3 regions of the Arsenicicoccus sp. oral taxon 190 genome follow, and region 3 is predicted to be linked to each of the others. Evidence: predicted binding sites of a transcription regulator. Region 3 holds the regulator's gene; each other region holds the start of a gene.
The links. The regulator LexA, encoded in region 3, represses DNA repair genes until DNA is damaged. The targets are predictions, from matches to a motif close to TCGAACANNTGTTCGA.

Region 1 (10,060 bases), 920 kb from region 3:
GCCCGGGAAACCCACGATGAGGTCGGTGGTGATGGCGGCGTGCGGGATGCGGTCGCGGACGCGGTCCAAGATCCCGAGGAACTTCTCGGAGCGGTAGGACCGGCGCATCTGCTTGAGGACGCGGTCCGAGCCCGCCTGCAGCGGCATGTGCAGGCTCGGCATGACGTTGCGCGTCTCGGCCATCGCGTCGATCACGTCGTCGGTGAACGCTGCCGGGTGCGGGGACGTGAAGCGCACCCGCTCCAGGCCTTCGATCTCCCCCGTCGCGCGCAGCAGCTTGGCGAAGGCGCCGCGGTCACCGAACTCGACGCCGTAGCTGTTGACGTTCTGCCCGAGGAGGGTGATCTCGACGACGCCCTGCTCCACCAGCGCCCGGCACTCGGCGAGGATGTCGCCCGGGCGGCGGTCCTGCTCCTTGCCACGCAGGCTCGGGACGATGCAGAAGGTACAGGTGTTGTTGCAGCCCACCGAGATCGACACCCAACCGGCGTAGGCCGAGTCGCGACGCGTCGGCAGAGTGGAGGGGAAGGTCTCGAGGGACTCGAGGATCTCGACCTGCGCCTCCTTGTTGTGGCGCGCGCGGTCGAGCAGGGCCGGCAGGGACCCGATGTTGTGGGTCCCGAAGACGACATCCACCCACGGAGCCCGCTTGACGATGGTGTCGCGGTCCTTCTGCGCCATGCAGCCGCCGACGGCGATCTGCAGGTCGGGGTTGCGCAGCTTGGCGGGACGCAGCTGGCCGAGGTTGCCGTAGAGCTTGTTGTCGGCGTTCTCCCGCACGGCGCAGGTGTTGAAGACCACCACGTCGGCGGTCTCCGGGCGGTCGCCCGCCGGGACGCTGGCGAGGTCGACGTAGCCCGCCGTCTCCAGGAGGCCGGCCAGTCGCTCGGAGTCGTGCACGTTCATCTGGCACCCGTGGGTGCGCACGTCGTAGGTCTTCATCGCGTCATCCAGGATAGGCCCCGCAGGCGGGGGCCGGTCGCGACAGCACCAGACCGCTCGCCGCCTGCGCGAGGGCGACGGCGAGGATGAGCAGCACCGGCACGGTCCAGCTGCCGGTGGCCTGGTAGACCGCGCCGGCCGTCACCGGTCCGACCGCCGCCAGCAGGAAGCCCGTGCCCTGCGCGAAGGCCGACACCGCGGGCACGTCGTGCGGGTCGCGCTGCTGGGCGATGAAGGTGAGCGCGATCGCGATCCCCGCCCCCTGCCCGAAACCCATGACGACGACACCGAGCAGGGCGGTGGCGGCGCTGCCGAGGAGCGCGACGACACCGAGTGCGTAGGCCGCGAAGAACGCCGCGAGGACCCCAGTGGCGCGGCGGTGGGTCGCCATACGCGGTCCGAGGAAGCTGCCGGGGATCCCGAGGCCCATGTAGACGCCGAGCATGACGCCCGCGGTGGCCGGGGAGACCCCGTGGCTGCGCAGGATCGCCGGCAGCCAGGTGAGCGGCAGGTAGAAGCACAGCGACTGCAGGCCCATGAACGCCGCCGTCCACCAGGTGCGGGGGCGGCGCACCACGTGGGCCATCCCGGTCGGGGGCTGCGGGGCGGCGACGTGGCCGCCGGTGGGGTGCCGGGTCACCTCGCGCGTGGCGAACCCCCACATCACCAGCGCCGCGGTGAGGGGGAGGGTCCAGATGGCCAGCGTCCACGACCAGGACAGGCCGTGCTGCAGCAGCGGGGCGGTGGCGGCCGCCGCGGCCGAGGCGCCGCTGATCATGCAGACCGTGTAGAGGCTCATCCGCTGCGGCACCTGGTCCGGGAACCGGCTGCGGACGACGGCAGGGAGCACGACGTTCATCACCGCGATGCCGAGCCCCAGGGCGATCGTCCCGAGGTAGAACGTCGGCGTGGTGGGCAGGCTGCGCACCACCACGCCGGCCGTGGTGAGGGCGGTGGCGGCCAGGAGCGTCCGCTCGGTCCCCCACCGCGCCACGAGGAACGGCGTGACGAACGCGAACAGCCCGAAGCAGACGAGCGGGAGGGTGGTGGTCAGCCCCGCGAGCGTCGGCGTGAGCCTGAGCTCGCGGCTGATGGTGGCCAGCGCCGGCGGCAGGCTCGTGATCGGCAGGCGGCACACGAGCGCCACCGCGACGAAACCGGGCAGCAGCCAGCGCAGGTCAGGGCGAGAGGACACCCCGTGACCCTAACCGCCGGCGCGTCGCACCTCGCCACGGCCGAGCCCGTATGCCGACCCCGCGCCGCCCGGTCTGCCCCTGGTCATGTCGTGGCGGGGGGCCGGGCCGAACTCCGCCTCCAGGCGCGCGAGGAGTCGTCCCAGCAGGGTGTTCAACGTGGCCACGTCGCCGGGGTCGAGCGCCTCCTCCAGCAGCTCCGCCTCGGTCTCCACCCGCCGCCGCGTGGCCGCCCCCCACGCCGCCGCACCGGCCGCGGTGAGCCGGACCGGACGCCGCCGGCCGTCCGCTCCCTCTACCGGCTCGACGAGACCCCCCCGGACCAACCGCTCGATCCGCTCGCTGACGGTGCCCGACGTGAGCCCGAGCACCTCTCCCATCCGTCCCGGCGTCACGCTGCCCTCGTCGGACCGCGCCAGGACCGAGAGCGCCTCCCAGTCACCCACGCTCAGGTCGTGCTCGGCCGCGACGGTGGCGAGCACGCGCTCGTACTGCCGCGCGACGCGGCCGAGGCGTTGCCGCACCCCCTCCGAGGCGGCGTCGGCGCCCCCGGGGATGCTCGCGACCCACCGCTGCTCCTCCTTCCCGTACGAGTCCGTGGGGACCTGTGAAGCACCCATCCCTGACCCTTCCTCTTGTGTATCTTGAGACTCAAGATATGAACCTGCGCGGGCGATGCGGGTCACCAGGGCCGTGCTGCCCTCGATGCGGGAGCGCGGCAGAGGCACCATCGTCCAGATGTCGTCCGTCGGCGGCGTCACCGCCAACCCCGGGCACGCGATCTACGCGACGTCGAAGTTCGCCCTCGAGGGCATGTCCGAGGCGCTGGCGTCGGAGGTCGCGGCACTCGGGATCCGCGTCCTCGTCGTCGAGCCGGGGCCGTTCCGGACCGAGTTCGCGGGGCGGTCGATGGCCTTCTCGACCCCGCTCGCCGCGTATGCCGGGACTCCGGCCGGGGCCCTGCGCGAGCGGTTTCGCGAGCAGGACGGCCGCCAGCCCAACGACCCCCGCCGGGCCGCCTCGATCATCGTCCGCGCCGTCGACGACCCCGACGCGCCGCTGCGCCTGCCGCTCGGGCCCGAGGCCGTTGACCGGATCCGCGACAAGCTGACCCGCCAGCTCGCGGACCTGGAGCGGTGGGCTCCCACGGGGCGTCTGACCCGCTTCGACGACGCGGGTGCCGCGTCCGAGGCATGAGGCGCCGGGGTCAGGGGCGCGGCGTCGGGGCGACGATCGCGCCGTAGAGCTCCTCGAACCGCGCGAGCCGCTCGGCGAAGTGTCGGGTGGCCCGCGGTTCGGGCGCCTCGGTGGGGCCCGTGGTCGGGGTGGCGCGCTCGACGTCGGGCGCGAGCACCTCGAGGGCGTGCAGCGCGGTGCCGTGCAGGGTGACCCGCTTGATCGTCACCGGGGTCACGGGCTTGCCGACGGCGTGCGCGAGCAGGGCGAACAGCCCCGGCAGGTCCTGCCCCACCCGGCCGCTCGCCAGGAGGCGATCGGGCGCACCGGCCGCCTCCTCGAGCTGGACCACGAGGCGGGCGTAGCTCAGCGCAACCCCCTCCATCAGGGCGCGGAAGACCTCCGGTGCCCGGTGCGAGACCGTCAGCCCCGTCAGGGCCGCACGGGCTCCCCCGGCCCACCCGGTCGACCTCTCGCCGGTGAGGAACGGCAGCACCAAGGGGGTGTCGGGATCGGGGGCGGCACGCAGGATCGCGTCCAGCTCGTCGCGCTCCTCGGGCAGCCGCAGGGTCTCCTCGGCCCAGCTCACGGCGCGGCCCACGTCGTTGAGCGCGCCGCCCACGAGCGAGCGGCGGTCGTCGACGCGGTAGTTCCACAGCCCGGTCGGCAGCGCCTCGGGGGCGCCGTCGATCAGGACGCGCATCGCCCCGCTCGTGGCGAGGCTGGCCACCACCGTGTCGGGACCCGTCGCACCGTTGCCGAGGTTGCTGGCAAAACCGTCGGTGATCGGGGCGAACCACCGAGCCTCCGCGAGGGCCGGCCAGCGCCCGCCCACGTCGACGACCGGGGTCAGGGTGTCGCTGGGGTCCCGGGGCGTGCCCAGCTGCTCGGCGCTCACCCCGGCGACCTCGAGCAGCTGCTCGTCCCACTCCCCCGTCCGCCGGTCGAGCAGACCGGTCCACGCGGCCGTCGACGTGCCCGGGCCCGCGGTGCCGATGAGGCGGTGAAGGACATACTCCCCCAACGACATCCATCGGTGCACCTGCGCCGCGACGTCGGGGTGCTCCTGAGCGAGCCACCGCAGCCGGGGCGCGAGATAGCTCGTGTGGATGCGGGTGCCGGTGCGCTGCTGCACGTCCGCCTCGTCCAGCCGGCCGCGCAGGACGGCGACCTCACCGGCGCAGCGGGCGTCGGCATACGTGATGCAGGGGGTGAGCGGCGAGCCGTCCGCGGCGACGCCGACCAGCGACGAGGCGAAGGTGTCGATGGCGACGCCCCCGACCGGGGTGGCACCCAGCTGGTCGAGCAGCTCCTCGACGATCTCCGTCAGCTCGGCGACCACCTGGTCGGGATCGATCGTGGAGGTGCCGTCCGCCGCGGTGGTGAAGGCGTGAGGCCGCTTGGCGCGCCTGCCCGCCGGACGTCCCGCCGCGTCGTAGAGCGCGCCGCGGCTGGCCGTCGAGCCCACGTCCAGGGCCAGGACGATCGGCTGCTGCGCCTGCTCGACGGCGATCTCGAACGCCGGTCCGCTCATGGGGGGCTCCTGGGGTCGGGGCCCTCCAGCCTAGGTCGGGGCGGGCTCGCACGACGGCCGGGCGCAGGGAGATCCCTGAGGCGCCCCTGAGATCGGGACTCCCCGGGAACATCGGTCAGGCCAGAGGCGTCATCCCTGGTGACAGCGCATCTTCGTGGTCCGGGAGGGACATCGTGCGGTTGCTGCTCAACCTGATCTGGGTGGTGTTCTGCGGTTTCTGGCTGTGGCTCACCTACATCCTCGCGGGCATCATCGCCTGCGTCTTCATCGTCACCATCCCCATCGGCGTCGCGTCGTTCCGCATGGCGAGCTACGCGCTGTGGCCGTTCGGGCGGGCGGTCGTCCCGACGCCTGGCGCGGGGCCGGTGTCGGGGGTGGCCAACGTCGTGTGGTTCCTGGTCGCGGGGTGGTGGCTCGCCCTGGGGCACCTGACCACGGCGGTCGCCCAGGCCCTCACGATCGTCGGGATCCCGCTCGCGGTCGCCAACCTCAAGCTGATTCCCGTGACGCTGTTCCCCTACGGCAAGCAGATCGTGGACGCGCGGATGATCCCGGCGGCCCAGCGACCGCTGCACTCGCTCTGACGCGGGGACGCGCCCTCACCACCCTGGGGGGGTGCCGGGCCGAGCGTCAGTCGCGCTGGTGCTCGGGCGCATCGGCGATGGCGTCGCGGATGACGGCGTAGGCCACGGTCGAGCCGTAGCCCTTGCGCGCCAGCATGCCCGCGAGCCGGCGCGTCTGGACCTCCACCGCCAGGCCGCCCATGGTGCGCAGCTTCTTGTCGACCAGCTCGCGGGCCCGCCGACGCTCCTCCTCCGGGTCGACCTCGTCGAGGGCCGCGTCGGCCAGGTCCTTGTCGATCCCCTTCTTGCGCAGCTCGTGCGCCAACGCCCGCGTGGCCAGGCCCTTGGTGGCCTGCTGGGAGCGGACCAGCATCGCGGCGTAGGCCGCGTCGTCGACGAGGCCGACCTCGGTCATGCGGTCCAGCACCCGCGCCATGACCTCCTCGGGGCAGCCACGCTGGCGGAGCTTGGTCTCCAGCTGCGCACGGCTGCGCGGAGCCAGGGCGAGCTGACGCAGCACGATCTGCCGGGCGACGTCCTCGTGGTCCGGCTCGGCGTCGACGGCCGCGGCACCGTCGCCCGGCGGGTCCTCGGCACGACCGCGCTGACCGGCCTTGTCCCGCTGGGGCTTGCCCCGCTGACCGGGCCTGACCCGATCGGCCTGGTCCCGCGGGGACTCGTACCGCGGGGACTCGTACCGCGGGTGCTCGTCCCGCGCGTGCTCGTCCCGACGGGTCTCGGTGGGGCGGGTCTCGCTGCGGCGGTCGCCCCGGTGCTCGGCGCGCAGGTCGTCCCAGCCGGCCGGGGCCGCGGCGGCGTCTGGCGGCAGGAAGTCCGGGACGCCGGCGGTCGGCGCCGCAGCCCCGGACTCGGCCCGCGCCAGCGCCTCCCGGGCGCGCTCCAACCTGTCGGGCGGCGCCTCGTCAGCCGAGGCTGCGCTGGTGACCGACGGAGCGGCCGCAGGCGGCGGCGAGACGGGAGCGGGGCCGTCGTCCGGGGTGTCGTCCCAGGAGGCGGCCCCGCTCCAGCTGCCCTGCCGCGGGGCGGTGGGGTGCGGCATACGACTCAGAACTCGACCGGAGGCTCGACCGCTGGGATCTCGGAGACGGGCGCGTCGACCGGCTTGATGATCCCGAGCTTCTCCTTGATCTTGCGCTCGATCTCGTCGGCGGTCTCCGGGTGGTCCTTGAGGAACTGCCGGGCGTTCTCCTTGCCCTGGCCCAGCTGGTCGCCCTCGTAGGTGTACCAGGCGCCGGCCTTGCGCACGAAGCCGTGCTCGACCCCCATGTCGATGAGGCCCCCCTCGCGGGAGATGCCCTCGCCGTAGATGATGTCGAACTCGGCCTGCTTGAAGGGCGGGCTCACCTTGTTCTTGACCACCTTGACGCGGGTGCGGTTGCCGACCGCGTCGGAGCCGTCCTTGAGGGTCTCGATGCGGCGCACGTCGAGGCGCACCGAGGCGTAGAACTTGAGCGCCTTGCCACCGGTGGTGGTCTCCGGCGACCCGAACATGACGCCGATCTTCTCGCGCAGCTGGTTGATGAAGATCGCCGTGGTGCCGCTGGAGGACAGGGCGCCCGTGATCTTGCGCAGCGCCTGGCTCATCAGGCGGGCCTGCAGACCGACGTGGCTGTCGCCCATCTCGCCCTCGATCTCGGCGCGGGGCACCAGGGCCGCCACGGAGTCGATGACGATGATGTCGAGGGCACCGGACCGGATCAGCATGTCGGCGATCTCCAGCGCCTGCTCGCCGGTGTCCGGCTGGGACACCAGCAGGGCGTCGGTGTCGACGCCGAGCTTCTTGGCGTACTCCGGGTCCAGGGCGTGCTCGGCGTCGATGAACGCGGCGATGCCGCCGTTGCGCTGGGCGTTGGCCACGGCATGCAGGGCGACCGTCGTCTTTCCGGAGGACTCCGGGCCGTAGACCTCGATGACCCGGCCGCGGGGCAGCCCGCCGATGCCGAGGGCGACGTCCAGGGAGATGGAGCCGGTCGGGATGACCTCGATCGGGGGACGCACGTCGTCCCCGAGGCGCATCACCGCGCCCTTGCCGTGGGACTTCTCGATCTGGCCGAGCACGGAGGACAGCGCCTGGAACTTCGCGTCCTTGGGGTCGGCCGGGGCCTTGGAACCCTTGATGGGGGTGATAGCTGCCATGACTGCTGTCCTTGTCTCTCGTCGGATCGCGTCCACCGGCAACCCGTGACCGATGTCTTGGGTCAGACGCTAGGAGCCACCACTGACAGACCCTCCCTGGACCACGGTGATCTGTGGACGGTGCTGCGCCGGGTCGAGCTCTTGTGGATGAATCTACCGAACATGAGTTCGACGCGCCGGGTGCGACACGCGGGCGGCATACGGCCCGGGTCAGTCCAGGGGTGCGTCTCGTCGCAGCGGGCGGTCCTTGCCGAGGCGCCGCTCGGGCGGGATGTCATAGCTGTCGCACAGCGCCAGCCAGATGGTGCGGGGGTCGATCCCGGCCGCAACCGCCTGGTCCACCGTCCGGCCGCCCAGCGCCCCCATCTGGTGGTCCGCCGCGACCGAGGAGGCGTAGGAGGCTCCGAACTCGTCGTCGAGGAGACGCTTCAGCTCGGAGACACGCATGTCACGAGCCTCTCTCGTCGGGTCACGACCCGGCAACAGCGTCCACATGCTCAGACGACCAAGACCCGGCCGATCACCGCGGCCTCACCGCCTCTGACCAGCGAAACTACAGGGAGTGACCAGGTTGCACCCCGTCTAACCTGTGACATGGATCACATCGAATACGCCCACAACCGGTTCACGAGGTGGGGGTGGCCTGAGTGCGTACAAGGACCAAAGCCCGTACGACGAAAGGAAAGTCATGCGTCGCACCACCATGCGCCTCGCGACCGCCGCCGCGATCGCTGCCGGCGCGGCCGGCTTCGCAGCCGCTCCCTCGACGGCGGCGGAGCACCACGCCACGTCCTCCGTCGTCGTGGTCGCCGCTGGCGACACCGGCGAGGACAACGTCAAGGACGACAACTCCGGCAAGTGGGGTCTCGCGGGGCTCCTGGGGGCCCTCGGCCTCGCCGGGCTCGTCCGCGGCAAGCAGGCCTACGACGACCGCCGCGCCCGCGAGGCCCACGGCGCCACCGCCCAGTCCACCAACCGTCACTGACCCAGAGCACCGAACGAGAGGAAACACCACCATGCGTACCTTCCTGACCACCGCTGCCGCCACCTGCGCCGCCGCCGCTGCCTTCGTGCTCGCCCCCGCCGGCGCCGCGATGGCCGACACCTCCTCCCCCAGCCCCAGCACCTCGGTCACCACGACCACCACCACGACCGAGTCCGACAAGACCGGCCTGTGGGGCCTGCTCGGTCTGCTCGGTCTCGCCGGCCTGATGAAGCGCGGCCGCAAGGATCACGTCGAGCACCACGAGCGTCCGGTCCACACCGAGCGCGCCCACACCGAGGGCACCCGCACCGAGCGCATCGGCACCGACCACGAGACCAACGTGGTCCGCGGCAACGTCGACGAGCGCGACAACCTCGCCCGCGGCCAGCACGGCACCACCGGCCGCGAGGGTCTGCGCGAGGACCTGCGCGACGGCGACCTGGACGGCCGCAACGACGGCTTCCGCCGCTGACGGACGACCGCGTCCGCCACGTCCGCCGCGTCCCTCGCAGGCGGAACCCACTTGGTCGGCCGCTCCCACCTGCGGGTGGGGGCGGCCGACCTCGTGGTGATCAGGGGGTCTGTCGGTGGTCGGTGGCAGGCTGTGCCTCACTATGACCGACGTCCTCGATCGTTTCTCCCCGGCCACGCAGGCGTGGTTCCGGAGCAGCTTCGTCGCGCCGACCCCCGCCCAGGCCGGCGCCTGGGAGGCGGTCTCGACCGGCCAGCACACCCTCGTCGTGGCCCCGACCGGGTCCGGCAAGACGCTCGCCGCCTTCCTGTGGGCGCTGGACCAGGTGGCCACCGCCGGGCCGCCGGAGGACCCGCTGCGACGCTGCCGGGTGCTCTACGTCAGTCCGATGAAGGCGCTCGCCGTCGACGTCGAGCGCAACCTGCGCTCCCCTCTCGTGGGCATCGGTCACGCCGCCGACCGCCTCGGGGTGCCCCGTCCCGACGTCACGGTCGCGGTGCGGTCCGGAGACACCCCCGCGGCGGACCGCAGGGCCTTCCAGAAGCGTCCGTCGGACGTCCTCATCACCACCCCCGAGTCGCTCTTCCTCATGCTCACGTCCGCCTCGCGGGAGGCGCTGCGCGGCGTCGAGACGGTGATCCTGGACGAGGTCCACGCGGTGGCCGGCACCAAGCGGGGTGCGCACCTGGCCCTCTCCCTGGAGCGCCTCGACGCCCTGCTCGAGCGACCCGCGACCCGGATCGGGCTGAGCGCCACCGTGCGCCCGGTCGAGGAGGTGGCCCGGTTCCTCGCCGGCGGCCGACCCGTCACGACCGTCCAGCCCACCTCCACCAAGGAGTGGGACCTGCAGGTCGTGGTCCCGGTCCCCGACCTGGGCGACCTGGCGGCCGGGTCGGTGGACCTCGACGGTCCGGGCGGCGCGGACCCGCAGCGCGCCGCCTCGGTCTGGCCCCACGTGGAGGAGCGGATCGTGGACCTCGTGGCCGCTCAGCGGTCCACGCTCGTCTTCGCCAACTCCCGCCGTCTCGCCGAGCGGCT
Region 2 (10,060 bases), 360 kb from region 3:
GTCACGAGCTTCCACCCGGAGATGACCGGGGACCTGCGGGTGCACGAGTTCTTCGTCGACATGGTGCGCCACGCGTAGACTGGCTCAGTTGCCAGGCAGGACATCACGAGGAGAGATGCATGAGCGGCCACTCCAAATGGGCCACCACCAAGCACAAGAAGGCTGCCATCGACGCCAAGCGCGGCAAGCTCTTCGCCAAGCTGATCAAGAACATCGAGGTCGCCTGCAAGTCCGGTGGGGCCGACCCGGCCGGCAACCCGACGCTGTACGACGCGGTCCAGAAGGCCAAGAAGAACTCCGTCCCCAACGACAACATCGACCGGGCGCTCAAGCGCGGGTCGGGCGCTGAGTCGGGCGGGGCCGACTGGCAGACGATCATGTACGAGGGCTACGCCCCCAACGGCGTCGCGGTCCTGATCGAGTGCCTCACCGACAACCGCAACCGGGCGGCCACCGAGGTGCGCGTGGCGCTGACCCGCAACGGTGGCAACCTCGCCGACCCCGGCTCCGTCGCCTACAACTTCTCCCGCAAGGGCGTCGTCGTCGTCCCGAAGAAGCAGAAGGACGGCGAGACCACCGAGGACGACCTGCTCGAGATCGTGCTGGACGCCGGCGCCGAAGAGGTCAACGACGAGGGCGACACCTTCCAGATCATCTCGGAGGCGACCGACTTCGTAGCGGTCCGCAAGGCGGTCGAGGAGGCCGGGCTGGAGTACGAGTCGGCGGAGGCGTCGTTCGTGCCCAACCTGAAGGTCGACCTGGACGCCGACGGCGCGACCAAGATGATGAAGGTCGTCGACGCGCTCGAGGACAGCGACGACGTGCAGAACGTCTGGACCAACGGCGACATCAGCGACGAGGTGGCGGCCGAGCTCGGTCTGGACGACGAGGACTGACGACGGCGCGAGGACACGAGCGAGGCCATCAGCGCGGAGGAAGTCCGACCAGAGGGTTCGAGGACTGACGACGGCGCGAGCGGCTGCTGAGGGCGACGCGAGCGGGGCCGGGGATCCGGCCCCGCTCGCGTGTCTCTGGGTGGTGGTGGTCTGGGGTTGTGTCCCCGGTCTTGCCGTGCAGTGCCGGTCTCGGGTTGCAGCTGGAGACCGGGGATGGCCAGGTAGACGGGGGACGGGCGCCGAGACGGGCGACGCAGGGGCTGGGTCGGGGATCCGGCCCCGCTCGCGTGTCTCTGGGTGGTGGTGGTCTGGGGTTGTGTCCCCGGTCTTGCCGTGCAGTGCCGGTCTGGGGCTGCAGCTCGAGACCGGGGATGGCCAGGTAGACCGGGGATGGCCAGGCAGACCGTGGATGGGCGTGGAGACGGGGGACGGCGGGGCAGACGGGGGATGGGCGCGCAGAGGGGGGACGGCGGGGCAGACGGGGGATGGGCGCGCAGACGGGGGACGGCGGGGCAGACGGGGGATGGGCGCGCAGACGGGGGGACGGCGGGGCAGACGGGGACGGGGTGGGTTGGGGTCGGCGAACGTGTGTTCGGAGCCTCGGTGTGTCAGCGTCCCCGGGCGCCGGCCGCCTGGGACACTGTCAGCGCGCACTGGCGGTGCGCGTCACGGCTACTGACACGCAACACTTCCGGCGAGAGGGGACGGCATGCGGGTGCTCGGCGTCGACCCCGGCCTGACCCGGTGCGGCATCGGGGTGGTCGAGGGCGTCCCCGGCCGGCCGCTGCGGATGATCGCCGTCGGCGTGATCCGGACCCCGAGCGGCGACCCGATCCACCAGCGGCTGCTCACGATCCAGACCGAGCTGGAGGACTGGCTGCACCACCACGACCCGGACGCCATCGCCGTGGAGCGGATGTTCGCCCGCGGCGACGTGTCGACCATCATGGGGACGGCCCAGGCCAGCGCGGTGCCGATGCTGGCCGCCGCGCGCCGCGGGATCCCGCTCGCCCTGCACACGCCCAGCGAGGTCAAGGCCGCCGTCACGGGCAACGGCCGGGCCGACAAGGCGCAGGTCACCGCCATGGTCATGCGGGTGCTGAGCCTGCAGGAGCGCCCCACCCCGGCGGATGCCGCCGACGCCCTCGCTCTCGCCATCTGTCACGTATGGCGAGGAGGCGCCGCCGCTCGCCTCGCCGGCGCCGTGGACGACAACCGGGTCGCCGATGCCCTCGACGCGGCGCGACGGCAGCAGCGGGCCACCCCCAACCGGTGGGAGCAGGCCGTCGCCGAGCACCGCGCCGGTGGCGGCAACCAGGCGGTGGCGGCGGCCCGGCGCCAGGCGGTGCGCCGCGGCAGCGGCATACGATGAAACAGACTGGACCACAGGAGGACTCATGATCGCGTCGGTCGCCGGCACGGTGCTCTCGGTGCACCTGGACTCCGTCGTCGTCGAGGTCGGCGGGGTGGGGATGCTCGTGCACACGACCCCGGCCACGGCCGCGTCGCTGCGCACCGGGCAGCAGGCGCGGCTGTCGACGAGCCTGGTGGTGCGGGAGGACTCGCTGACGCTCTACGGCTTCGGCGACGACGACGAGCGGGCGCTCTTCGAGCAGGTGCAGACGGTGAGCGGGGTGGGCCCCAAGGTGGCCCTGGCGATCCTGTCGGTGCACGCGCCCGACGTGGCGCGCGCGGCCATCTCCGGGGGCGACATCGTCGCGCTCACCAAGGTGCCGGGCATCGGCAAGAAGGGCGCCGAGCGTCTCGTGCTCGAGCTGCGCGACAAGGTTGGCGCGCTCCCGGGGGCGGCGCCTGCCGCGACGACCGGGACCGCCACCGCCGGCGCGCAGCCGCAGGTCGTCGAGGCGCTGGTCGGCCTCGGGTGGTCAGCCAAGCAGGCGGAGGATGCCGTCGGGCGCGTCCTCAAGACCGGTGAGGCGCCGGGGACGACGAGCGAGATGCTGCGCGCCGCGCTGCGCGAGCTGGGGCGCTGAGCCGTGGCGGAGATCTGGGATCCCGGCGACGAGCAGGCGTATGGCGACGGCAGCTATGACGCGACGGCGCGGGTCGTCGACGCCCGGGGCAGCGACGACGAGCAGCGGGTGGAGGCGGCCCTGCGGCCCCGGCGGCTGGCCGAGTTCCCGGGGCAGCCGCGGGTCCGCGACCAGCTGTCGCTGGTGCTCGAGGCGGCCCGACGCCGCGACGCCGTGCCCGACCACATCCTGCTGTCGGGCCCGCCCGGGCTCGGCAAGACGACGCTCGCCATGATCGTCGCGGCCGAGCTGGAACGGCCGATCCGGGTGACCAGCGGGCCCGCGATCCAGCACGCCGGTGACCTCGCCGCGATCCTGTCGAGCCTCGCCGAGGGGGAGGTGCTCTTCCTCGACGAGATCCACCGGATGGCGCGGCCGGCGGAGGAGATGCTCTACCTGGCCATGGAGGACTTCCGGGTCGACGTGATCGTCGGCAAGGGGCCGGGGGCGACGGCGATCCCGCTCGAGCTGCCACCCTTCACCGTGGTGGGGGCGACCACCCGCGCCGGGCTGCTGCCGGCGCCGCTGCGTGACCGGTTCGGCTTCACGGGGCACCTGGACTTCTACTCGGCCGCGGACCTCGCGGCGATCCTCGGGCGCTCGGCCCGGCTGCTCGGCGTCGAGGCGGAGCAGGAGGGGATCGCCGAGATCGCCGGGCGCTCCCGCGGCACCCCCCGCATCGCCAACCGGCTGCTGCGCCGCGTGCGGGACTGGTCGCAGGTGCACGGTCGCGGCGTGGTGGACCTGGAGGCGGCGCGCGCCGCGCTGGCGCTCTTCGACGTCGACCCGCGGGGCCTGGACCGGCTGGACCGCGGGGTCCTCGAGCTGTTGTGCACCCGCTTCGGCGGGGGGCCGGTCGGTCTGTCGACGCTGGCCGTCGCCGTGGGGGAGGAGCCCGACACCGTCGAGACCGTCGCCGAGCCCTACCTGGTGCGGGAGGGCTTCATGGTGCGCACCCCGCGGGGCCGCGCCGCGACCGCCCTCGCGTGGGAGCACCTCGGGCTGACCGCCCCCGTCGACGCACCCGGAGCCGGGGCGCCGCAGCTGCCCCTGGAGGGCGGCGAGGGCCGCTTCACCTGAGCCGGGGCGCCCCGGCCCGGCGGGCGTGGTGATTGGGCCCGGACAGGGGCGACCCGTACACTGCCGAAAAGAATTACCCGCGCCGCCCGTTGTGTCGTCATCGTCACGCTCCGTCGATGAGGCTGTGGGTCACGCCCGCCATCCCGATCGAGAGACGTCACCATGATCAGTGCCAGCATGCTTGCCGCGGAGGCCAACCAGGGTGGGGCGGCGTCATACGTGCTGTTCCTGCTGCCGCTGCTGGTCCTGCTCTGGCTCTTCCTGACCAACCGGCGCCGTCAGCGCGAGCAGGGCAACCGCGTGTCCGCCCTCGCGCCGGGGCAGCGGGTCATCACCACCGCCGGGCTCGTCGGCACCCTGGTGTCCCGCGAGGGCGGGCTGGTGCGCATCGAGGCCGCCCCCGGCGTCGTCCTGACCTTCGACGAGCGCGCGCTGATGGGCGAGGCGCCGTCGACCACGCACCCCGCCGGCGGGGACGCCGGCCCGACCGCACCGTCCAAGGAAACCGACTGATGGCCCGCAACCCCCGCACGAGAGGAGCGCGCCGGACCCTCACCTGGTTCTTCGTGCTCCTGCTCGGCCTCTACGCGCTGCTCGCCGGCGTCGCCACCTGGGGCACCGCCCAGTGGACCCCCAAGCTCGGCCTCGACCTCGCCGGCGGCACGCAGGTCGTGCTCGCGCCGCAGGTCCAGGGCGGCAAGCAGCTCGACGAGTCGACCATGAGCCAGGCCGTCGACATCATGCAGAAGCGCGTCGACGGCTCCGGCGTCGCCGAGGCCGAGGTCTCCACCCAGGGCGGGCGCAACATCGTCGTCTCCCTGCCCAAGGGCACCCCGCAGGAGACCGTGGACTCGCTGAAGAAGTCCTCGATGATGCGGTTCCGCGCGGTGCTGGCCGAGGCGCCCGGCTCGACCCAGCCCGCCCCCGGCGCCACCGGCACCCCCACCCCGGGCGCGACCGGCACGACGACGCCCACGGCGCCCGCGACCCCCAAGGCCTCGGCAGCGCCGAGCGGTCCGGCCTCGGCCAAGGCCTCCAGCCCGGCCTCGGTGCCGGCGCCGGGCACGGCCACGTCCAGCGCCGCCCCCGCGGTGCTGCCGCCCGCGGCGGCGCAGGCCGCGCCCCGGGCCACCGTGTCCCCGACGCCCACCGCGACCGCGCCGGCTCCTGCCGCCACGACGCCCGCGCCGGCGGCCACTCCTGCGCCCGCAGCCACGACGCCTGCGGCACCCGGCGCGACGCCGGCCACGACCCCCGCGGCCCCCGGCGCGACGCCCGCCCCGGGTGGCAAGCCCGCCAACGCCAGCGACCCCGCGTGGATCACCCCGGCGATCCAGCAGGAGTTCACCCAGCTCAACTGCACGGACCCCAACCTCGACCTGAAGATCAACGACGACCCGCAGAAGCCGCTCGTCACCTGCTCGACGGACCGCCGCGCGAAGTACGTCCTCGGGCCGGCCGAGCTGGAGGGCGGCAACATTGCCGATGCGACGTCGGGGCTGCAGCCCAACCAGGCCGGCGGCACCGGCACGGAGTACGGCATCAACCTGACGCTGGACTCCGACGGCGCCAAGAAGTTCGCCGAGCTGTCCAAGCGGCTGCTCAACCTGCCGGAGCCGCGCAACCAGTTCGCGTCGGTGCTCGACGGCGAGGTCATCGTGGCCCCGCGGATCACGGTGCCGATCTACGACGGCAAGTCGTCGATCACCGGGTCCTTCACGCAGACCAGCTCCGAGGCGCTGGCGCAGCAGCTGAAGTTCGGCGCGCTGCCGATGTCCTTCCGCGTGGAGACGCAGGACACGGTGAGCCCCACCCTCGGCGCGGACCAGCTGCAGAAGGGCCTGGTCGCCGGCCTCATCGGCTTCCTGCTCGTCATCATCTACGCGCTGTTCCAGTACCGCGCCCTCGGCCTGGTCACGGTCGCGTCGCTGCTCATGGCGGCCGCAGCGACGTATGTCGCCATCACCCTGCTCGGGTGGTCCCAGAACTTCCGGCTCTCGATGGCCGGCGTGACCGGGCTCATCCTGTCCATCGGCATGACCGCGGACTCGTTCATCGTCTACTTCGAGCGCGTCCGCGACGAGATCCGTGAGGGCCGGTCGGTCCCGGCGGCCGTCGAGGCCGGCTGGCAGCGGGCCAAGGGCACCGTCATCATCTCCGACGCGGTCAACCTGATCGCCGCCGTCGTCCTCTACCTGCTGGCCTCCAGCAACGTCCGGGGCTTCGCCTACACCCTCGGGCTGACCACGATCATCGACGTGGTGATCGTCTTCTTCTTCACGCACCCCATGCTGGCGCTGCTGTCCCGCACCAGGTTCTTCGGGCAGGGGCACAAGATGTCCGGCTTCGACGCGGAGGCGCTGGGCGCCAAGCCGGCCCGCTACATCGGGCGCGGCCGGTTCCGCAACCCCGACGCCGAGCTCGAGCAGCTCGACGCCGAGCGCGAGGCCGCCAGGACCCGCGAGGGCAGCTACACCAAGGAAGGCGGGGCCGTGCTGTGAGCAAGGTGTCAGACTTCGGTAACGACCTCTACACCGGTCGACGCGGCCTGGACTACGTCGGCCGCCGCAAGCTGTGGTTCCTGCTGTCCGGGATCCTGCTCGCCGTCTGCGTGGCCGGGCTCGCCGTCAAGGGGCTCAACCTGGGCCTGGAGTTCCGGGGCGGCTCGGAGTTCCGGGTGTCCCAGATCGCCGACCCGTCCTCCTTCGAGACCCGCGCCAAGCAGACCGTCGACACCGCCGCCGCCAAGGCCGGCGAGCAGGCCGGCAACGTGACCGTCACCAAGATCGGCGCCAACTCGATCCGCGTGCAGACCGAGAAGCTCGAGGAGGGCCCGACCCAGGCCGTCCGCAACGCCCTCGGCCAGGAGTTCAAGGTCGGCACGGACCAGGTCTCGAGCACCTTCGTGGGGCCGTCCTGGGGTCAGTCGGTGTCGCAGCAGGCCCTGCGCGCCCTGCTGATCTTCTTCGTCATCGTCTCGGTGGTGCTGGCGCTGTACTTCCGCACCTGGAAGATGTCGGCCGCCGCGATCATCGCGATGCTGCACGACATGGTCATCACGGTCGGCCTCTACACGCTGCTGGGGTTCGAGATCACCCCCGCGACGATGATCGGCTTCCTGACGGTCCTCGCCTACTCCCTCTACGACACCGTCGTGGTCTTCGACAAGGTCAAGGAGAACGTCCGGTCGGCCAGCCACACCGGTCGCCAGAGCTTCAGCCAGGCCGCCAACCTCGCCGTCAACCAGACCCTGGTGCGGTCCATCAACACCTCGATGATGTCGGTCCTGCCGGTCAGCGTCGTGCTGATCGTGGGCCTGCTCGTCATCGGGCCGGGCGTGCTGCTCGACCTGTCGCTGGTGCTGCTCGTCGGCATCCTGGTCGGCGCCTACTCCTCGGTCTTCATCGCCACGCCCGTGCTGGCGATGCTGCGCGAGGGGGAGCCGGGCCTGCGCGACCAGGCCAAGCGGGCGCACCGCTACCAGGAGGCGCGGGGCGGAGCCAACTTCTCCGGGGTGCTGCTGTCCGAGCTGGGCAGCCACGACACGCACAGCACGATGCTCGACCGCGCCGAGCCGGTCCCGGCCGGAGCCACGAGCGTCAGTATGCCGACCGCCCGTCCCGCCTCGCCGGCGCAGGAGCGCCCCGCCGGCGGTGGCCGCCGACCGCTGCACCCCAACGTCACGCAGGGCAGCGGACCGCGCAACCAGCCGCGACGCACCCCCCGCGCCAAGCGGTAGCCGGGTAGGTTCGGCCTCGTGACCACCGAGCAGAAGCTGCCCGACCAGCAGCTGCGCGACACCGCGCAGCTGGTCGCCGGCCTGATGCGGGACGTCCCCGACTTCCCGGCCCCCGGGGTCCTCTTCAAGGACTTCACGCCGCTGCTCGCCGACGGTGCGGCGCTACGCCGCCTCGTTGACGACGTCGCCCGTCGCTACCGCGGCCGGTGCGACGTGGTCGTGGGCATGGAGGCCCGCGGCTTCATCCTCGGCGCGGCCGTGGCCTACGCCCTCGAGGTCGGCTTCGTGCCGGTCCGCAAGGCCGGCAAGCTGCCCGGCGGGACCGTCTCGGTCGACTACACGCTGGAGTACGCCTCGGCCACCCTGGAGATGCACGCCGACGCGCTGCACCCGGGGCAGCGGGTGCTCGTGCTCGACGACGTCCTCGCCACGGGCGGCACCGCCGCGGCCACGTGCCGGCTGGTCGAGGAGTGCGGCGCCGTGGTCGCGGCCTGCGAGTTCGTCGTCGAGATCGACGCGCTGGGCGGGCGGTCCCAGCTGGCGGGACGAGAGGTCACCTCGCTGGTCCACGCCTGAGCAACGCCTAGGATGACGGGATGACCGACCAGGACGAGCTGCGCCGCACCGGACGCCACCGCGGCGACGTGGGCGCCTCCGCCCTGCGGGCGGAGCCGGACCCCACCGTCCCGGGGGGCGCCCCCGCCGCGAGCGCCGTCACGAGCGCTGCGGTCAACGAGCCCACGGTGGCGCTGCCGTCGCCGGCGCGGATGCGGGCGCGGTTCGCCAGGTTCGGCGGGCGGCAGTCGACCAACCCGGTGCTGGAGCCGATCCTGCGCTCGGTGCGCCTGACCCACCCCAAGGCGGACACCTCGCTCATCGACCGCGCCTACGTCGTGGCGGAGCGCTGCCACCGCGGGCAGCTGCGCAAGAGCGGTGACCCCTACATCACGCACCCGCTGGCGGTGTCGACGATCCTCGCCGACCTCGGCATGCCGCCCACGACGATCGCGGCGGCGCTGCTGCACGACACGGTCGAGGACACCGACTACTCCCTCGACCAGCTGCGGCGCGACTTCGGCGACGAGATCGCCCGCCTCGTCGACGGCGTGACCAAGCTCGACAAGGTGACCTACGGCGACGCCGCGCAGGCCGAGACCGTCCGCAAGATGGTCGTCGCCATGGCTCGCGACATACGCGTCCTGGTCATCAAGCTCGCGGACCGGTTGCACAACGCCCGGACCTGGCGTTACGTCTCGGCGTCCTCGGCGCAGAAGAAGGCGCGCGAGACGCTGGAGATCTACGCGCCGCTGGCGCACCGGCTCGGCATGAACACCATCAAGTGGGAGCTGGAGGACCTGTCCTTCGCGACGCTCTACCCCAAGGTCTACGAGGAGATCGAGCACCTCGTCGCCGAGCGCGCCCCCGCCCGCGAGGAGTACCTCGCCGGGGTCCGTGAGATCGTGCTGCACGACCTCGGGCAGGCCCGGATCAAGGCGACGGTGACCGGCCGCCCCAAGCACTACTACAGCGTCTACCAGAAGATGATCGTGCGGGGGAAGGAGTTCGACGAGATCTACGACCTCGTCGGGGTCCGGGTCCTCGTGGAGTCGGTGCGCGACTGCTACGCGGCGCTGGGGGCGATGCACGCGCGCTGGACCCCGGTGCCCGGGCGCTTCAAGGACTACATCGCGACGCCGAAGTTCAACATGTACCAGTCGCTGCACACCACGGTCATCGGCCCCGGCGGCAACCCGGTCGAGATCCAGATCCGCACCCACACGATGCACCGTCGGGCGGAGTACGGCGTCGCCGCGCACTGGAAGTACAAGGAGGACGCCCCGGGCGCCGTCACCACCAGCGACGAGGGCCAGACCGACATGTCCTGGCTGCGGTCCCTGGTGGACTGGCAGTCCGAGACGACCGACCCGGGGGAGTTCCTCGACAGCCTGCGCTTCGAGATCAACACCCAGGAGGTCTTCGTCTTCACCCCCAAGGGCGAGGTCATCGGCCTGCCCGCCGGGTCCACCCCCGTCGACTTCGCGTATGCCGTCCACACCGAGGTCGGCCACCACTGCATCGGCGGCAGGGTCAACGGTCGCCTCGTGCCGCTCGAGTCGCGGCTCGAGAACGGCGACGTCGTCGAGGTGCTCACCTCCAAGGCGCCCGACGCGGGCCCGAGCCAGGACTGGCTCAACTTCGTCAAGAGCCCGCGGGCGCGCAACAAGATCCGGGCGTGGTTCTCCAAGGAGCGCCGCGAGGAGGCGGTCGAGTCCGGCAAGGACGCCATCGCCAAGCAGCTGCGCAAGCAGGGG
Region 3 (10,060 bases):
ACAGCGGCATGCGCGGGCTGCTCGTCATGGTTGCCGCTGGGTGCCTCATCTACGCCGTCTCGGTGATGACCAAGGACCGCCGCTAGCCCGCACGTCCGAGTTATCCACAGATGCCCGTATGACGACAACCCCGCCGGCCGCAGCCCGTCTAGGCTCGCTGACATGCGTGGACATCGACGTCGTGGCACCCTCACCGCCCTGGCCCTGACTGCTGCCCTGACAGCATGCTCGAGCACCTCCGCCCCACGGTCGAGCCCGACGCACGAGATGCCGCCGACCACGGCCGGCAAGCCCGTGAGCGCCAGCGCATCCGCAAGCCCCAGCGGGAGCGCCAGCACGACCCCGACCGCCAGCGCTACCATCAGCGGCGCCGCCGGGTCATCCTCGCCAGCTGGCGGGCCGGCCGCCATCCCCGCAGCCGCCCGCGCGCACACCCCCGAGGGCGCCGAGGCGTTCACCCGGTACTGGGTGACCACGGTCAATTCCTCCTGGCGCTCCGCGAACGGTGCAGCGATTAGGGCATTGAGCGCTGGCGACTGCGCGGGATGCACCAGCCTCGCCAAGGACGCAGATCGCTTCATGATCGAACATCGCCGGGTGGAATCGGACCCGTTGTCTCTCATATCGATCAAGCCCCTGGGGACGGACGAGCTCGACCGGACGCGGATACTCCTTGTCACGGAGCAACTGCCAGTCAAAATCATGAACGCGGACGGATCGACCTATCAAACGCTGCCTAGGACGATCAACAAGTCTGACCTGGCGCTCCAGTACACCGGTTCCGGTTGGCGAGTCGCGGAAGTCGGGAGCCCAGGATGACGGCCTGGGTGGTCGCCTTGGTGAGCGCTGATGGTGGGGGGTGGTCAACGCATGGGTCATTGACAGGAGGGGGCGCACAGATCCGCGCTCGAATCACCAAACCAGCCGAGATCGCTCATCGTCCCGCGCCGGCCAGATCTAGCGACAACGTCGCCCCGGAGGCGACACCACGCCAACCGACGTACAGCACCCATAGCGCCCTGGTAACGCCGATCGCCCCATATCGCCTGAGCAGGCCGCTGTTGAAGGCGGACAGCCCGTCGGAGTGGACGCTGGCGGTCCCCGGTTCCATCCCCGACCCCGCCACGCCCGCAGCACCAGGGCCTGCCCCCGCGCCGGCGGCGCCAGGCCAGCCCGCTCCCCCGCCCCAGCCGGTGCTCACCGAGGCAATGATCGTGCAGGCCTTCACCAACACGCCGTTCGCCAAGCCGCAGGCCAACGTCCAGCCGGTGGGTGGACGCACCCTCGTGACGCTGCCCACCTACGTGGAGCTCACCTGGGAGGCTGCGGGATACGAGCCCGGGGAGGTGAACACCGTCGGCCTCCTCGGCCACCGCGTGGCGATCCGGCCGGTGGGCGTCCGCTACGTCTACGACTTCGGTGACGACGGCGTGGTGGGACCCACGCCCAGCATGGGAGGCACCTACCCGAGCGGCGACGTGAAGCATGCCTACACCAAGGCGGGACGCTTCGAGATCGGCATCACCGCCACCTATGCCGGGGAGTACAGCGTCGACGGTGGCGCCTGGACACCCATCGCCAGCACCGTGGACATCCCCGGCCCCGCGCAGCCGATCGACGTGCGCACCAGCCGCAACGAGCTCGTGGACCAGGGATGACGACCCGTCGCGTCGCGGCGGTCACACCCCCTGATGTGACCGCCACGACGCAGGTCCTCGCCCTGACGGCGCGTCAGGTGGTCCAACGCGCGGCCTTCCGCCGGGAGTTCCCGGCGACGATGCGGCTACGGCGCAGGGACGACCAGCCGCTGACCGGCCATGACCTGGTCGGACGGCAGGTGGTTGGCCGCGACGAGCTGGAGCACTGCCTGGTCGGTGCGGACCGAGGGCATCTCCCGAGCCGCGATCTGCGACAGCGACTCCCCCGTGGCGACCGTCACGGAACGGGCGGGGCCGGCAGGCGCCGCAACCGCCCAGGCGCTCCACGCCGAGGCTGCGGCCAGGGCGATCAGCACCAGCACGGTCATGGTCAGGGCAAGACGACCGCGACGGGTGATCCGAGGACGGCGGCGTGCCCGCTCGGTCACGTCGTCACCGGTCGGCACCAGACGCAGGTGGGGACGACCGGGCGCGCATGCCGGGGCGACCGGGTCGCTCCACGCAGCTGCTGCACTCATCGTGTCCTCCTTCTCCGGCGAGCCGGGGTGGCTCGCTCATTCGTTCGATAGAACGCGTGTACGAACGTACCGCATTCCCGGGGGCGAGGGGAAGACTCGCGTCGAACTTGTGTTTGAAACGTCCAATCGACCCCGATAGCCTGGTGGCCACGGGAGATACTCAAGCAGGGACCACTGACATACCCCCTCGGAGAGTGCTTCCGAGACACGAGATCCGCAGGTCAGAGCCCTGTGGCGACAGCGAGGAGCGAGACCCATGGCCAAGGTGACGACCTTGCCGGACCGGGACGGCCGCGACGGCCTGACCGCCCGGCAGCGCAAGATCCTGGAGTTCATCCGCAACACGGTCGAGCGGCGCGGTTACCCGCCGAGCATCCGCGAGATCGGTGACGCGGTGGGCCTCGCCAGCGTCAGCAGCGTCTCCCACCAGCTGCTCACCCTCGAGCGCAAGGGCTACCTGCGGCGCGACCCCAACCGCCCGCGCGCCATCGAGGTCGTGGCCCCCGAGTGGGCGCCGGAGGCCTTCCACTCCACGATCGACGACAGCGTGGACGTCACCGCGTCGGGGGACCAGCGGCCGGAGGCGTCATACGTCCCGGTCCTGGGTCGCATCGCCGCCGGTGTCCCGATCACGGCGGAGGAGGTCGTCGAGGACGTCTTCCCGCTCCCCCGTCAGCTGGTGGGCGAGGGCCAGCTCTTCCTGCTCAAGGTGGTCGGCGACTCCATGGTCGACGCGGCGATCTGCGACGGGGACTGGGTCGTGGTGCGGCAGCAGCCCGACGCGGACAACGGCGACATCGTCGCCGCCATGCTCGACGGCGAGGCGACCGTTAAGACCTTCAAGCGCAAGGACGGTCACGTGTGGCTGCTGCCGCACAACCCCGCCTTCGAGCCCATCGACGGCGACCAGGCCACGGTGCTCGGCAAGGTCACCGCGGTCCTGCGCGCCGTCTGATCCGTCCGTCGGCACCCGCGACGAGCCGGGCCCGCGGATGGCAGGCTGGGCGCACACACCCACCCGACGATGAGTGAGGCCCGCATGACCAGCTCCACAACCGCGCCGTGGGAGCGCGCCATCTGGACCGGCTCCTGGACGGACGGCTCCGGGGAGCCGTCACCCGTGACGGACAAGGCCACCGGCGAGACGCTCGGGCACGTGGGGACCGCCTCCCCCGCCGACCTGGACCACGCCGTCGAGCGTGCCCGGGCGGCGCAGCGCGCCTGGGCCGCCCAGCCCTACCCGGCCCGAGCCGCCGTGATGCTCAAGGCCGCCCAGCTCCTCGAGGCCGAGCCCGAGCGGCTGCAGCCCTGGCTGGTCCGCGAGGCGGGATCCGGTCAGGGCAAGGCTGCCTTCGAGGTCGGGCTCGTCGTCTCCGAGCTGCAAGAGGCCGCCGCGACCGCGTCGGCGCCCTACGGCGAGGTCCTGCGCTCGATGAAGCCGCGCCTCTCCCTCGCGCGCTACGTCCCGTATGGCGTGGTCGGCGTCATCTCGCCGTTCAACTTCCCGGCCATCCTGTCGATGCGCTCGGTCGCTCCGGCGCTCGCGCTGGGCAACGCGGTCGTCCTCAAGCCCGACCCGCGCACCAGCGTCGCCGGCGGTATGGCGCTCGCCCAGCTCCTCGCCGACGCCGGGCTCCCGGAGGGGCTGCTGCACGTCCTGCCCGGCGGGGCCGACCTCGGGGAGGCCCTGGTCGCCCACCCGCAGGTGCCGTGCCTGTCCTTCACGGGGTCCACCGCCGCCGGCCGGCGGATCGGCCAGGCCGCGGCCGGCCTGCTCAAGCAGGTGCACCTCGAGCTGGGCGGCAACAACGCGCTGCTCGTGCTGCCCGACGCCGACGTCGAGGCCGCCGCGTCGGCCGGCGCGTGGGGCTCGTTCCTGCACCAGGGCCAGATCTGCATGACCGCAGGCCGGCACCTCGTGCCGTCCTCCCTGGCCGAGGACTACGCGCGGCTGCTCGCGACCAAGGCCGACGCCCTGACCGTCGGTGACCCCACCGACCCCACCAACGCCCTGGGCCCGATCATCGACGAGCGCCAGCGGGACCGCGTCCACGACATCGTCCGGCGGGCGGTCGACGCCGGCGCCCGCGTCGAGGCCGGCGGCACCTACGACGGGCTGTTCTACCGCCCCACCGTCCTGACGCATGTCGCGCGGGACAGCGTCGCCTTCACCGACGAGATCTTCGGCCCGGTCGCCCCGATCACCACCTACGACACGGTGGACGAGGCCATCGAGCTCCTCAACGCGAGCGAGTACGGCCTGTCCGTCGGGGTGCTGACGGGGGACGCGATGGCGGCATACGAGCTCTCGGACCGCATCGAGACCGGCATGCTGCACATCAACGACCAGACGGTCGACGACGAGGCGGTCATCCCCTTCGGCGGGATCAAGGCGTCCGGCAGCGGCGGTCACTTCGGCGGCGCGCGGGCCAGCCTCGACAGCTTCTGTCACCTGCAGTGGGTGACGATGCAGAGCCGGATCGCGACCTACCCCTTCTGACCGGCCCGATCGGCGCGCCACGGGCCTCGGCCCAGCACGGTGCGCCGGTCGGACCCCCGCACCGCCGCGAGGGCGACCTGCGGGGATGCGACCTCGGGGTGCGGCGCCCGCGCGGGGACGTCGCTCGCGATCAGCTCGGGGGCGTGCTCGCGCACCAGCGCGTCGGTCACGAGGTAGCCGTGCCGCTCCAGCACCTGCTGCTCGCCGACGCTGAAGCCGTCGAGGTCGGTGCGGATCGCGTTGACGGCCTCGACGACGTCCCGCGGGTAGCCGATGACCTCGTCGAGCCCCCAGGTCGCGCCCGCGATCTCGCCGCGCTGCATCGAGGAGTGCAGCCAGCGGACGCGCACCGACGTGCCGCCGTCGCCGGCGATCTGGACGGTCCGCAGCATCAGGCCGAACGGCGTGCGCGTGGACCGCGCCCGGAAGACCCCGCCTCCGTCGGACACCAGCACGGTGGCGTGGTCCTTCCACACCGGCTCCAGCCCAAGGTTGTCGTAGACCCCGCCGTCGGACAGCGGGATGCCGGCCAGGATCGCCTGGCGGGTGGCCGCGGTCTCCCGCCCCGGCGTGCCCCCTTGCAGCCCCAGAGCGCGTCCGTCGATCCGTCGTGGGCCGAAGACCGGCGGGAACGCGCAGGACGTCGCCACCACGTCAGCCACCCGCAGCCACGCCGGCGGCGGGGCGAAGCCCACGCGGTAGTCCCCCATCCAGCCGTACGGCGCGACCGCAGTCGGGTCCCAGAAGCGCCAGTCGACGCCATACGCGATGTCCGTGGCGCCCGTCACCGTGGCCGGTCCCGCGACGCCGACCTCCGCGAGCGGGGTGCTCCACCACTCCACCGCCTGCGCAAACCGGTCGGCCATCGCCCGCACGCCCCCGTCCTGCACGAACCACCGGTCGGGTCGCAGCCGCCCGAGGATCGCGGGGGTGCGCACGTTGGTGCCGGCGAGGCGCCGCAGCGGCTCGGCCACGTGGTCCTCGAAGCCCCCCACACGCGGGTCCGCGGAGCCGGGTCCCGGCCACCGCAGCCGCGGGTCGCACAGCAGGTTGGCGATGATGGAGCCTCCGGACACCCCCGAGACGGTCCGCAGGCCGCCGAGGATGCCCAGCTCGTCGAGCCGTCGCAGCGACCCCAGGTGGAACAACGCGGCCCGGAAGCCGCCCCCGGACAGGCACAGCCCGGCGCCGTGCCGCCCGGCCCACGGGACGACGGGCGGCTGCCCCAGATCCACGCCGGGACGCTGGTGCTTGCCCGCCTCCACCTGGTCCGTGGCGGCCCGCACGGCCTGCGGCGCCGGCTCGAAGCGGTAGCGCTCCCTAGCGGTTTCGCTCATGGGGTCACCTCATCACACGGCACCGACAAACCCCGCGTATGCCGCTTCGCCCGTCACTCGGCGTCAGGTCAGGCCGAGGGGCAGGCCGGTGGCGTACTCCCCGTCCACCACGGGCCCGAAGTCCTCCTCGATGCCGAGCCGCGTCGCGATGCCGGTGAGGGCGGGGCCGAGCGGCGCGTCGAGCTGCCAGGACGCCTCGTCGTCACCCCGGGTGCGGCCCCGGGTGATGATCGCCACCGGGATCCCGAGGGCGTGCGCGCGGCGGACGAACCGGTAGCCGCTCATCACCTTCAGGCTCGACCCCAGCACCAGCAGCGCCTCGGCCGCCTCGACCCGGCGGTAGGACTCGTCGACCCGGTCGCGGGGCACGGGTTCGCCGAAGAACACGACGTCCGGCTTGAGGGTGTCGGCGCCGCAGACGACGCACCGGGCCAGGTGGAACCCCCCCACGACGGCGTCCGGCAGCGCGATGTCCCCGTCCGGGCGCACCTCGTCGCTGCGGACCTGGAAGCCCGGGTTGGCCTCCGTCAGCCGCCGCTGGACCTCCTCGCGGCTGGTGCGGTCCTCGCAGGTCAGGCAGCGCACCACCGCGAGAGTGCCGTGCAGCTCGAGGACGCGGGTGGACCCGGCCTCCTGGTGCAGACCGTCGACGTTCTGGGTGATGACGTCGGTGATCAGGCCGGTCCGCTGGAGGGCCGCGAGCGCGCGGTGCCCGGCGTTGGGCCGGGCCGCCGAGAACCGCTCCCACCCGACGAAGGCCCGCGCCCAGTACCGCTGCCGGGCGGCGCTGGTGCCGGTGAACTCGGCATACGTCATCGGCTGCACGCGGCGCTGACCGTCGGGGCCGCGGTAGTCCGGGATCCCCGACTCGGTGCTCATCCCCGCCCCCGTGAGGGCGACGACGCCACCGCTGTGCACCAGGCGGGCGAGCTGGTCGAGGATCATCGCGTGCACGGCTCCATTATGAGCACGCCGATCCATAGGCTGACGTGCAGATCACAGACGATTTTATAACTCACCGTTATAGACTGGCCTCATGATCGATGCCGCGGGACTCCGAGTCATGAAGGCCATCGCCGACGAGGGCAGCTTCACCGGCGCGGCGGCCGCCCTGGGCTACACGCAGCCGGCCATCTCCCAGATGGTGCGCCGCCTCGAGCAGCGCACCGGCACCGTCCTGATCGACCGGATCGGCCGGCAGGTGCGGCTGACCGAGGCCGGCCAGGTCCTGGCCCGGCACGCCGGCGGGGTGCTGTCCGCGCTCGACGCCGCGGAGGAGGAGGTCGCCGCGATCGCGGGGCTGCGCGCGGGACGGGTGCGGCTGATGTCCTTCCCGTCGGCGACCGCCACCATCGTCCCCGGCGCTCTCGCGGAGGTGCACCGCGCCCACCCGGACCTGACCGTCACCTTCAGCGAGAACGAACCCCCCGAGGCGATCGCGGCACTGCGGGCCGGGGAGTGCGACCTGGTCGTCGGGTTCACCTACGAGGGCACGTCGGTGCCGGCGGACGACGCGGACCTGGACCTGCTCGTCACCACTCCCCTGCTGGTCGACGAGGTGCGGCTGGCGATGCCCGCGGACCATCCGCTGGCCCGGCAGCAGGTGGTGCGGATGGCCGATCTCGGCGACGAGGCGTGGATCGCGGGCTGCCCGCGATGCCGGGTGCACATGGTCGGGCTGGCCTCGGACTCGGGGTTCACGCCCAACCTGAGCTTCGAGACCGAGGACTACGTCGCGCAGCTCGGGCTCGTGGGAGCCGGCCTCGGCGTCGCCCTGATCCCCGACCTGATGCTGCGGCGCGCCAGCAACCCCGACGTCGCGATCCGGGACATGGAGCCCGCGTCCCGGCGCCACATCCTCGCGATCACCACGCCGGACCTGCAGAAGGTGCCTGCGGTCAAGGCCACGATCGAGGCGTTGCAGCACAGCGCCTGCGCGTTCCAGCAGTCCTGACCCCGAGGATCCGGCCTTCACCACCGGGCCGCCCCACCTCACCGGCCACGCCGGGCCAGCCGCAGCGTCGGGCCGTGGCCCAGCACCGCGAGATCACCCGACTCGTCCGTGCGCGCGACCTGGTAGCCGCCTCGACGCAGCGTCTCCAGCGCTGAGGGCGCCGGCTGACCGTAGTCGTTGTCGAGGCCGACGCTGATCAGCGCCAGCGGGGCGTGCAGCTCGGCCAGCAGCCGCTGGTCCTGCTTGGCAGACCCGTGGTGCGCGACCTTGAGCACGTCCAGGTCGGGGTGCCGGGCCAGCTGCGTCCACGCGGTCCGCACGTCCGCAGCGGCCTCGGTCTCGATGTCGCCGGTCAGCAGCAGGGTGGTCCCCGCGACGTCCGCGAGCAGCACGACGCTCGCGTTGTTGGCGACCGATCCCTCCCGGATCTGCCGGCGCGGACCGAGCACGGTGGCCTGCACCTCCCCGAACCTCAGCTCGTCCCCCGCCCCGACCACGACCGGCGTCAGGTGGTGCGCGGCTGCGGCCCGGTCCACGATGCGCGCCTGTGCCTCCGGGTCGCGCGTGGCCGTCACCAGCAGCGTCGACACCGGCCAGCCGTCGAGCACCTCCTCCGCCCCGCCGCTGTGGTCGTTGTGGAAGTGCGTCAGCAGCAGCGCGTCGATCTGTCGGATCCCCAAGCGCCCCAGACAATCTCGTATGCCGGATCGCGGCGTGCCGGTATCCACCACCACCGCTCGTCCCTCACCCGACCGCAGCACAATGGCGTCCCCCTGGCCGACATCGCAGACCACGGCCCGCCAACCGGCGACCGGCCAGGTCGCGCTGGTGGTCGGCATGGTGAGCGCGACGACGAGCAGCACCAGCGCCACGACGAGCACCGGGCGGGCACGCCCCCACCAGGCGATCCGCGGCCCCCCGACCACGGCGACCAGGGTGATCGCAGCCAGCAGCGCAGCGCCCGGTGGGCCGCCGGGCCACGGCACGGCGTTGTGCGGCACGTCGGCCGCCAGCCGGGCGATGCGGGCGATCAGCCACGCCGGCAGCGCCGCCGGCCACGCGAGCAGGTGTGCCACGGGCACGCTCACCACCGCCACGAGCGCGGTGGCGATGCCGAGCACCGTCGTCGGTCCCACGAACGGCGCCGCCGCCAGGTTGGCGGGCACCCCGACCAGGCTGACGCTGGGCTGCAGCAGGATCGTCACCGGGCCGCACATCACTTGGGCCGCGAGCGGGATCGCCAGCGCCGGACCCCAGCTCCGGATCGGGCCGGGCAGGAACCGTCCGATCGCCTCGCCCCACGGGGTGGCGAAGAGCAGCAGGCCGAGCGTCGCCAGCGTGGACAGGGCGAAGCCGTAGGAACGGGCCAACCACGGGTCGTAGCACAGCAGCACCACGATGGCGGCCCCGAGGGCCGGAAAGGCCGCCCGGTGCCGGTTGGCCGAGATGCCGATCACGCCGACGGCGCCCATCGCGGCAGCGCGCACCACGCTCGGCTCGGGCCGTGCCAGCACCACGAACCCGGCCAGCCCGACCAACGCCACCACCGGCCGGAGCCGCCGAGGCAGCCCGACCACCCCGCACAGACCGGTGAAGGCCGCCAGGACCACGCTGACGTTGGAACCCGACACGGCCGACAGGTGGCTCATCTGCACGGCCGTCATCGCGGTCACGAGGTCGGGCGGTGTCAGGGAGGTGTCGCCGATGACGAGCCCCGGGACGAGACCGGCCGCATCCTCGGGAACACCGGCGACCGCGTCCCGCAGCCCGGCCCGCACCCGCTCGGCACCCTGCACCACCGCCGACGCCTCGACGGTCACCCGGGGCGGGCCCCGGACCTGCACGATCGCCGTGACGTCATCACCGGGCTGGGCCGGCTGCAGCCTGCCCAGCACGTCGACCTGCTGCCCCCACCGGACGGCCTTCCACCGGTCGTCACCGAAGGCCAGCACCGGCGTCGACAGCTGGCTGGTCGCGCCGCGGGCGGTCAGGGAGGTGAGACGCAGCCGGACCATCGTCTTGGACGCCCGCTCCGACCCGCCACCGACCGTCCGGGGGTCGGAGACCACCTCGGCCTGCAGCCTGCCCACGGC

Region 1: the regulator LexA is predicted to act here: its motif matches at 7,722-7,737, upstream of recA (recombinase RecA).
Region 2: the regulator LexA is predicted to act here: its motif matches at 1,477-1,492, upstream of ruvC (crossover junction endodeoxyribonuclease RuvC).

What each region holds. Positions count from the first base shown of each region.
Region 1 is NZ_CP012070.1:3,116,839-3,126,898, forward strand. It holds gene miaB (tRNA (N6-isopentenyl adenosine(37)-C2)-methylthiotransferase MiaB) at 1-942, opposite strand, end outside; gene ADJ73_RS14515 (MFS transporter) at 947-2,137, opposite strand; gene ADJ73_RS14520 (MarR family winged helix-turn-helix transcriptional regulator) at 2,147-2,755, opposite strand; gene ADJ73_RS14525 (SDR family NAD(P)-dependent oxidoreductase) at 2,841-3,332, shown strand; gene ADJ73_RS14530 (gluconokinase) at 3,343-4,845, opposite strand; gene ADJ73_RS14535 (YccF domain-containing protein) at 5,019-5,429, shown strand; gene ADJ73_RS17355 (regulatory protein RecX) at 5,476-6,468, opposite strand; gene recA (recombinase RecA) at 6,474-7,496, opposite strand; gene ADJ73_RS14550 (DUF3046 domain-containing protein) at 7,776-8,012, opposite strand; gene ADJ73_RS14555 (WGxxGxxG family protein) at 8,254-8,550, shown strand; gene ADJ73_RS16725 (WGxxGxxG family protein) at 8,582-9,022, shown strand; gene ADJ73_RS14565 (ATP-dependent helicase) at 9,165-10,060, shown strand, end outside.
Region 2 is NZ_CP012070.1:2,549,355-2,559,414, forward strand. It holds gene pdxT (pyridoxal 5'-phosphate synthase glutaminase subunit PdxT) at 1-78, shown strand, start outside; gene ADJ73_RS11825 (YebC/PmpR family DNA-binding transcriptional regulator) at 120-896, shown strand; gene ruvC (crossover junction endodeoxyribonuclease RuvC) at 1,606-2,268, shown strand; gene ruvA (Holliday junction branch migration protein RuvA) at 2,294-2,890, shown strand; gene ruvB (Holliday junction branch migration DNA helicase RuvB) at 2,894-4,009, shown strand; gene ADJ73_RS11845 (preprotein translocase subunit YajC) at 4,172-4,522, shown strand; gene secD (protein translocase subunit SecD) at 4,522-6,510, shown strand; gene secF (protein translocase subunit SecF) at 6,516-7,748, shown strand; gene ADJ73_RS11860 (adenine phosphoribosyltransferase) at 7,833-8,324, shown strand; gene ADJ73_RS11865 (RelA/SpoT family protein) at 8,345-10,060, shown strand, end outside.
Region 3 is NZ_CP012070.1:2,192,484-2,202,543, reverse strand. It holds gene ADJ73_RS16975 (hypothetical protein) at 1-86, shown strand, start outside; gene ADJ73_RS10255 (DUF6318 family protein) at 268-819, shown strand; gene ADJ73_RS10250 (hypothetical protein) at 1,194-1,658, shown strand; gene ADJ73_RS10245 (LysM peptidoglycan-binding domain-containing protein) at 1,784-2,176, opposite strand; gene lexA (transcriptional repressor LexA) at 2,433-3,131, shown strand; gene ADJ73_RS10235 (aldehyde dehydrogenase family protein) at 3,216-4,676, shown strand; gene ADJ73_RS10230 (patatin-like phospholipase family protein) at 4,664-6,013, opposite strand; gene ADJ73_RS10225 (NAD-dependent protein deacetylase) at 6,077-6,958, opposite strand; gene ADJ73_RS10220 (LysR family transcriptional regulator) at 7,050-7,967, shown strand; gene ADJ73_RS10215 (DNA internalization-related competence protein ComEC/Rec2) at 8,006-10,060, opposite strand, start outside.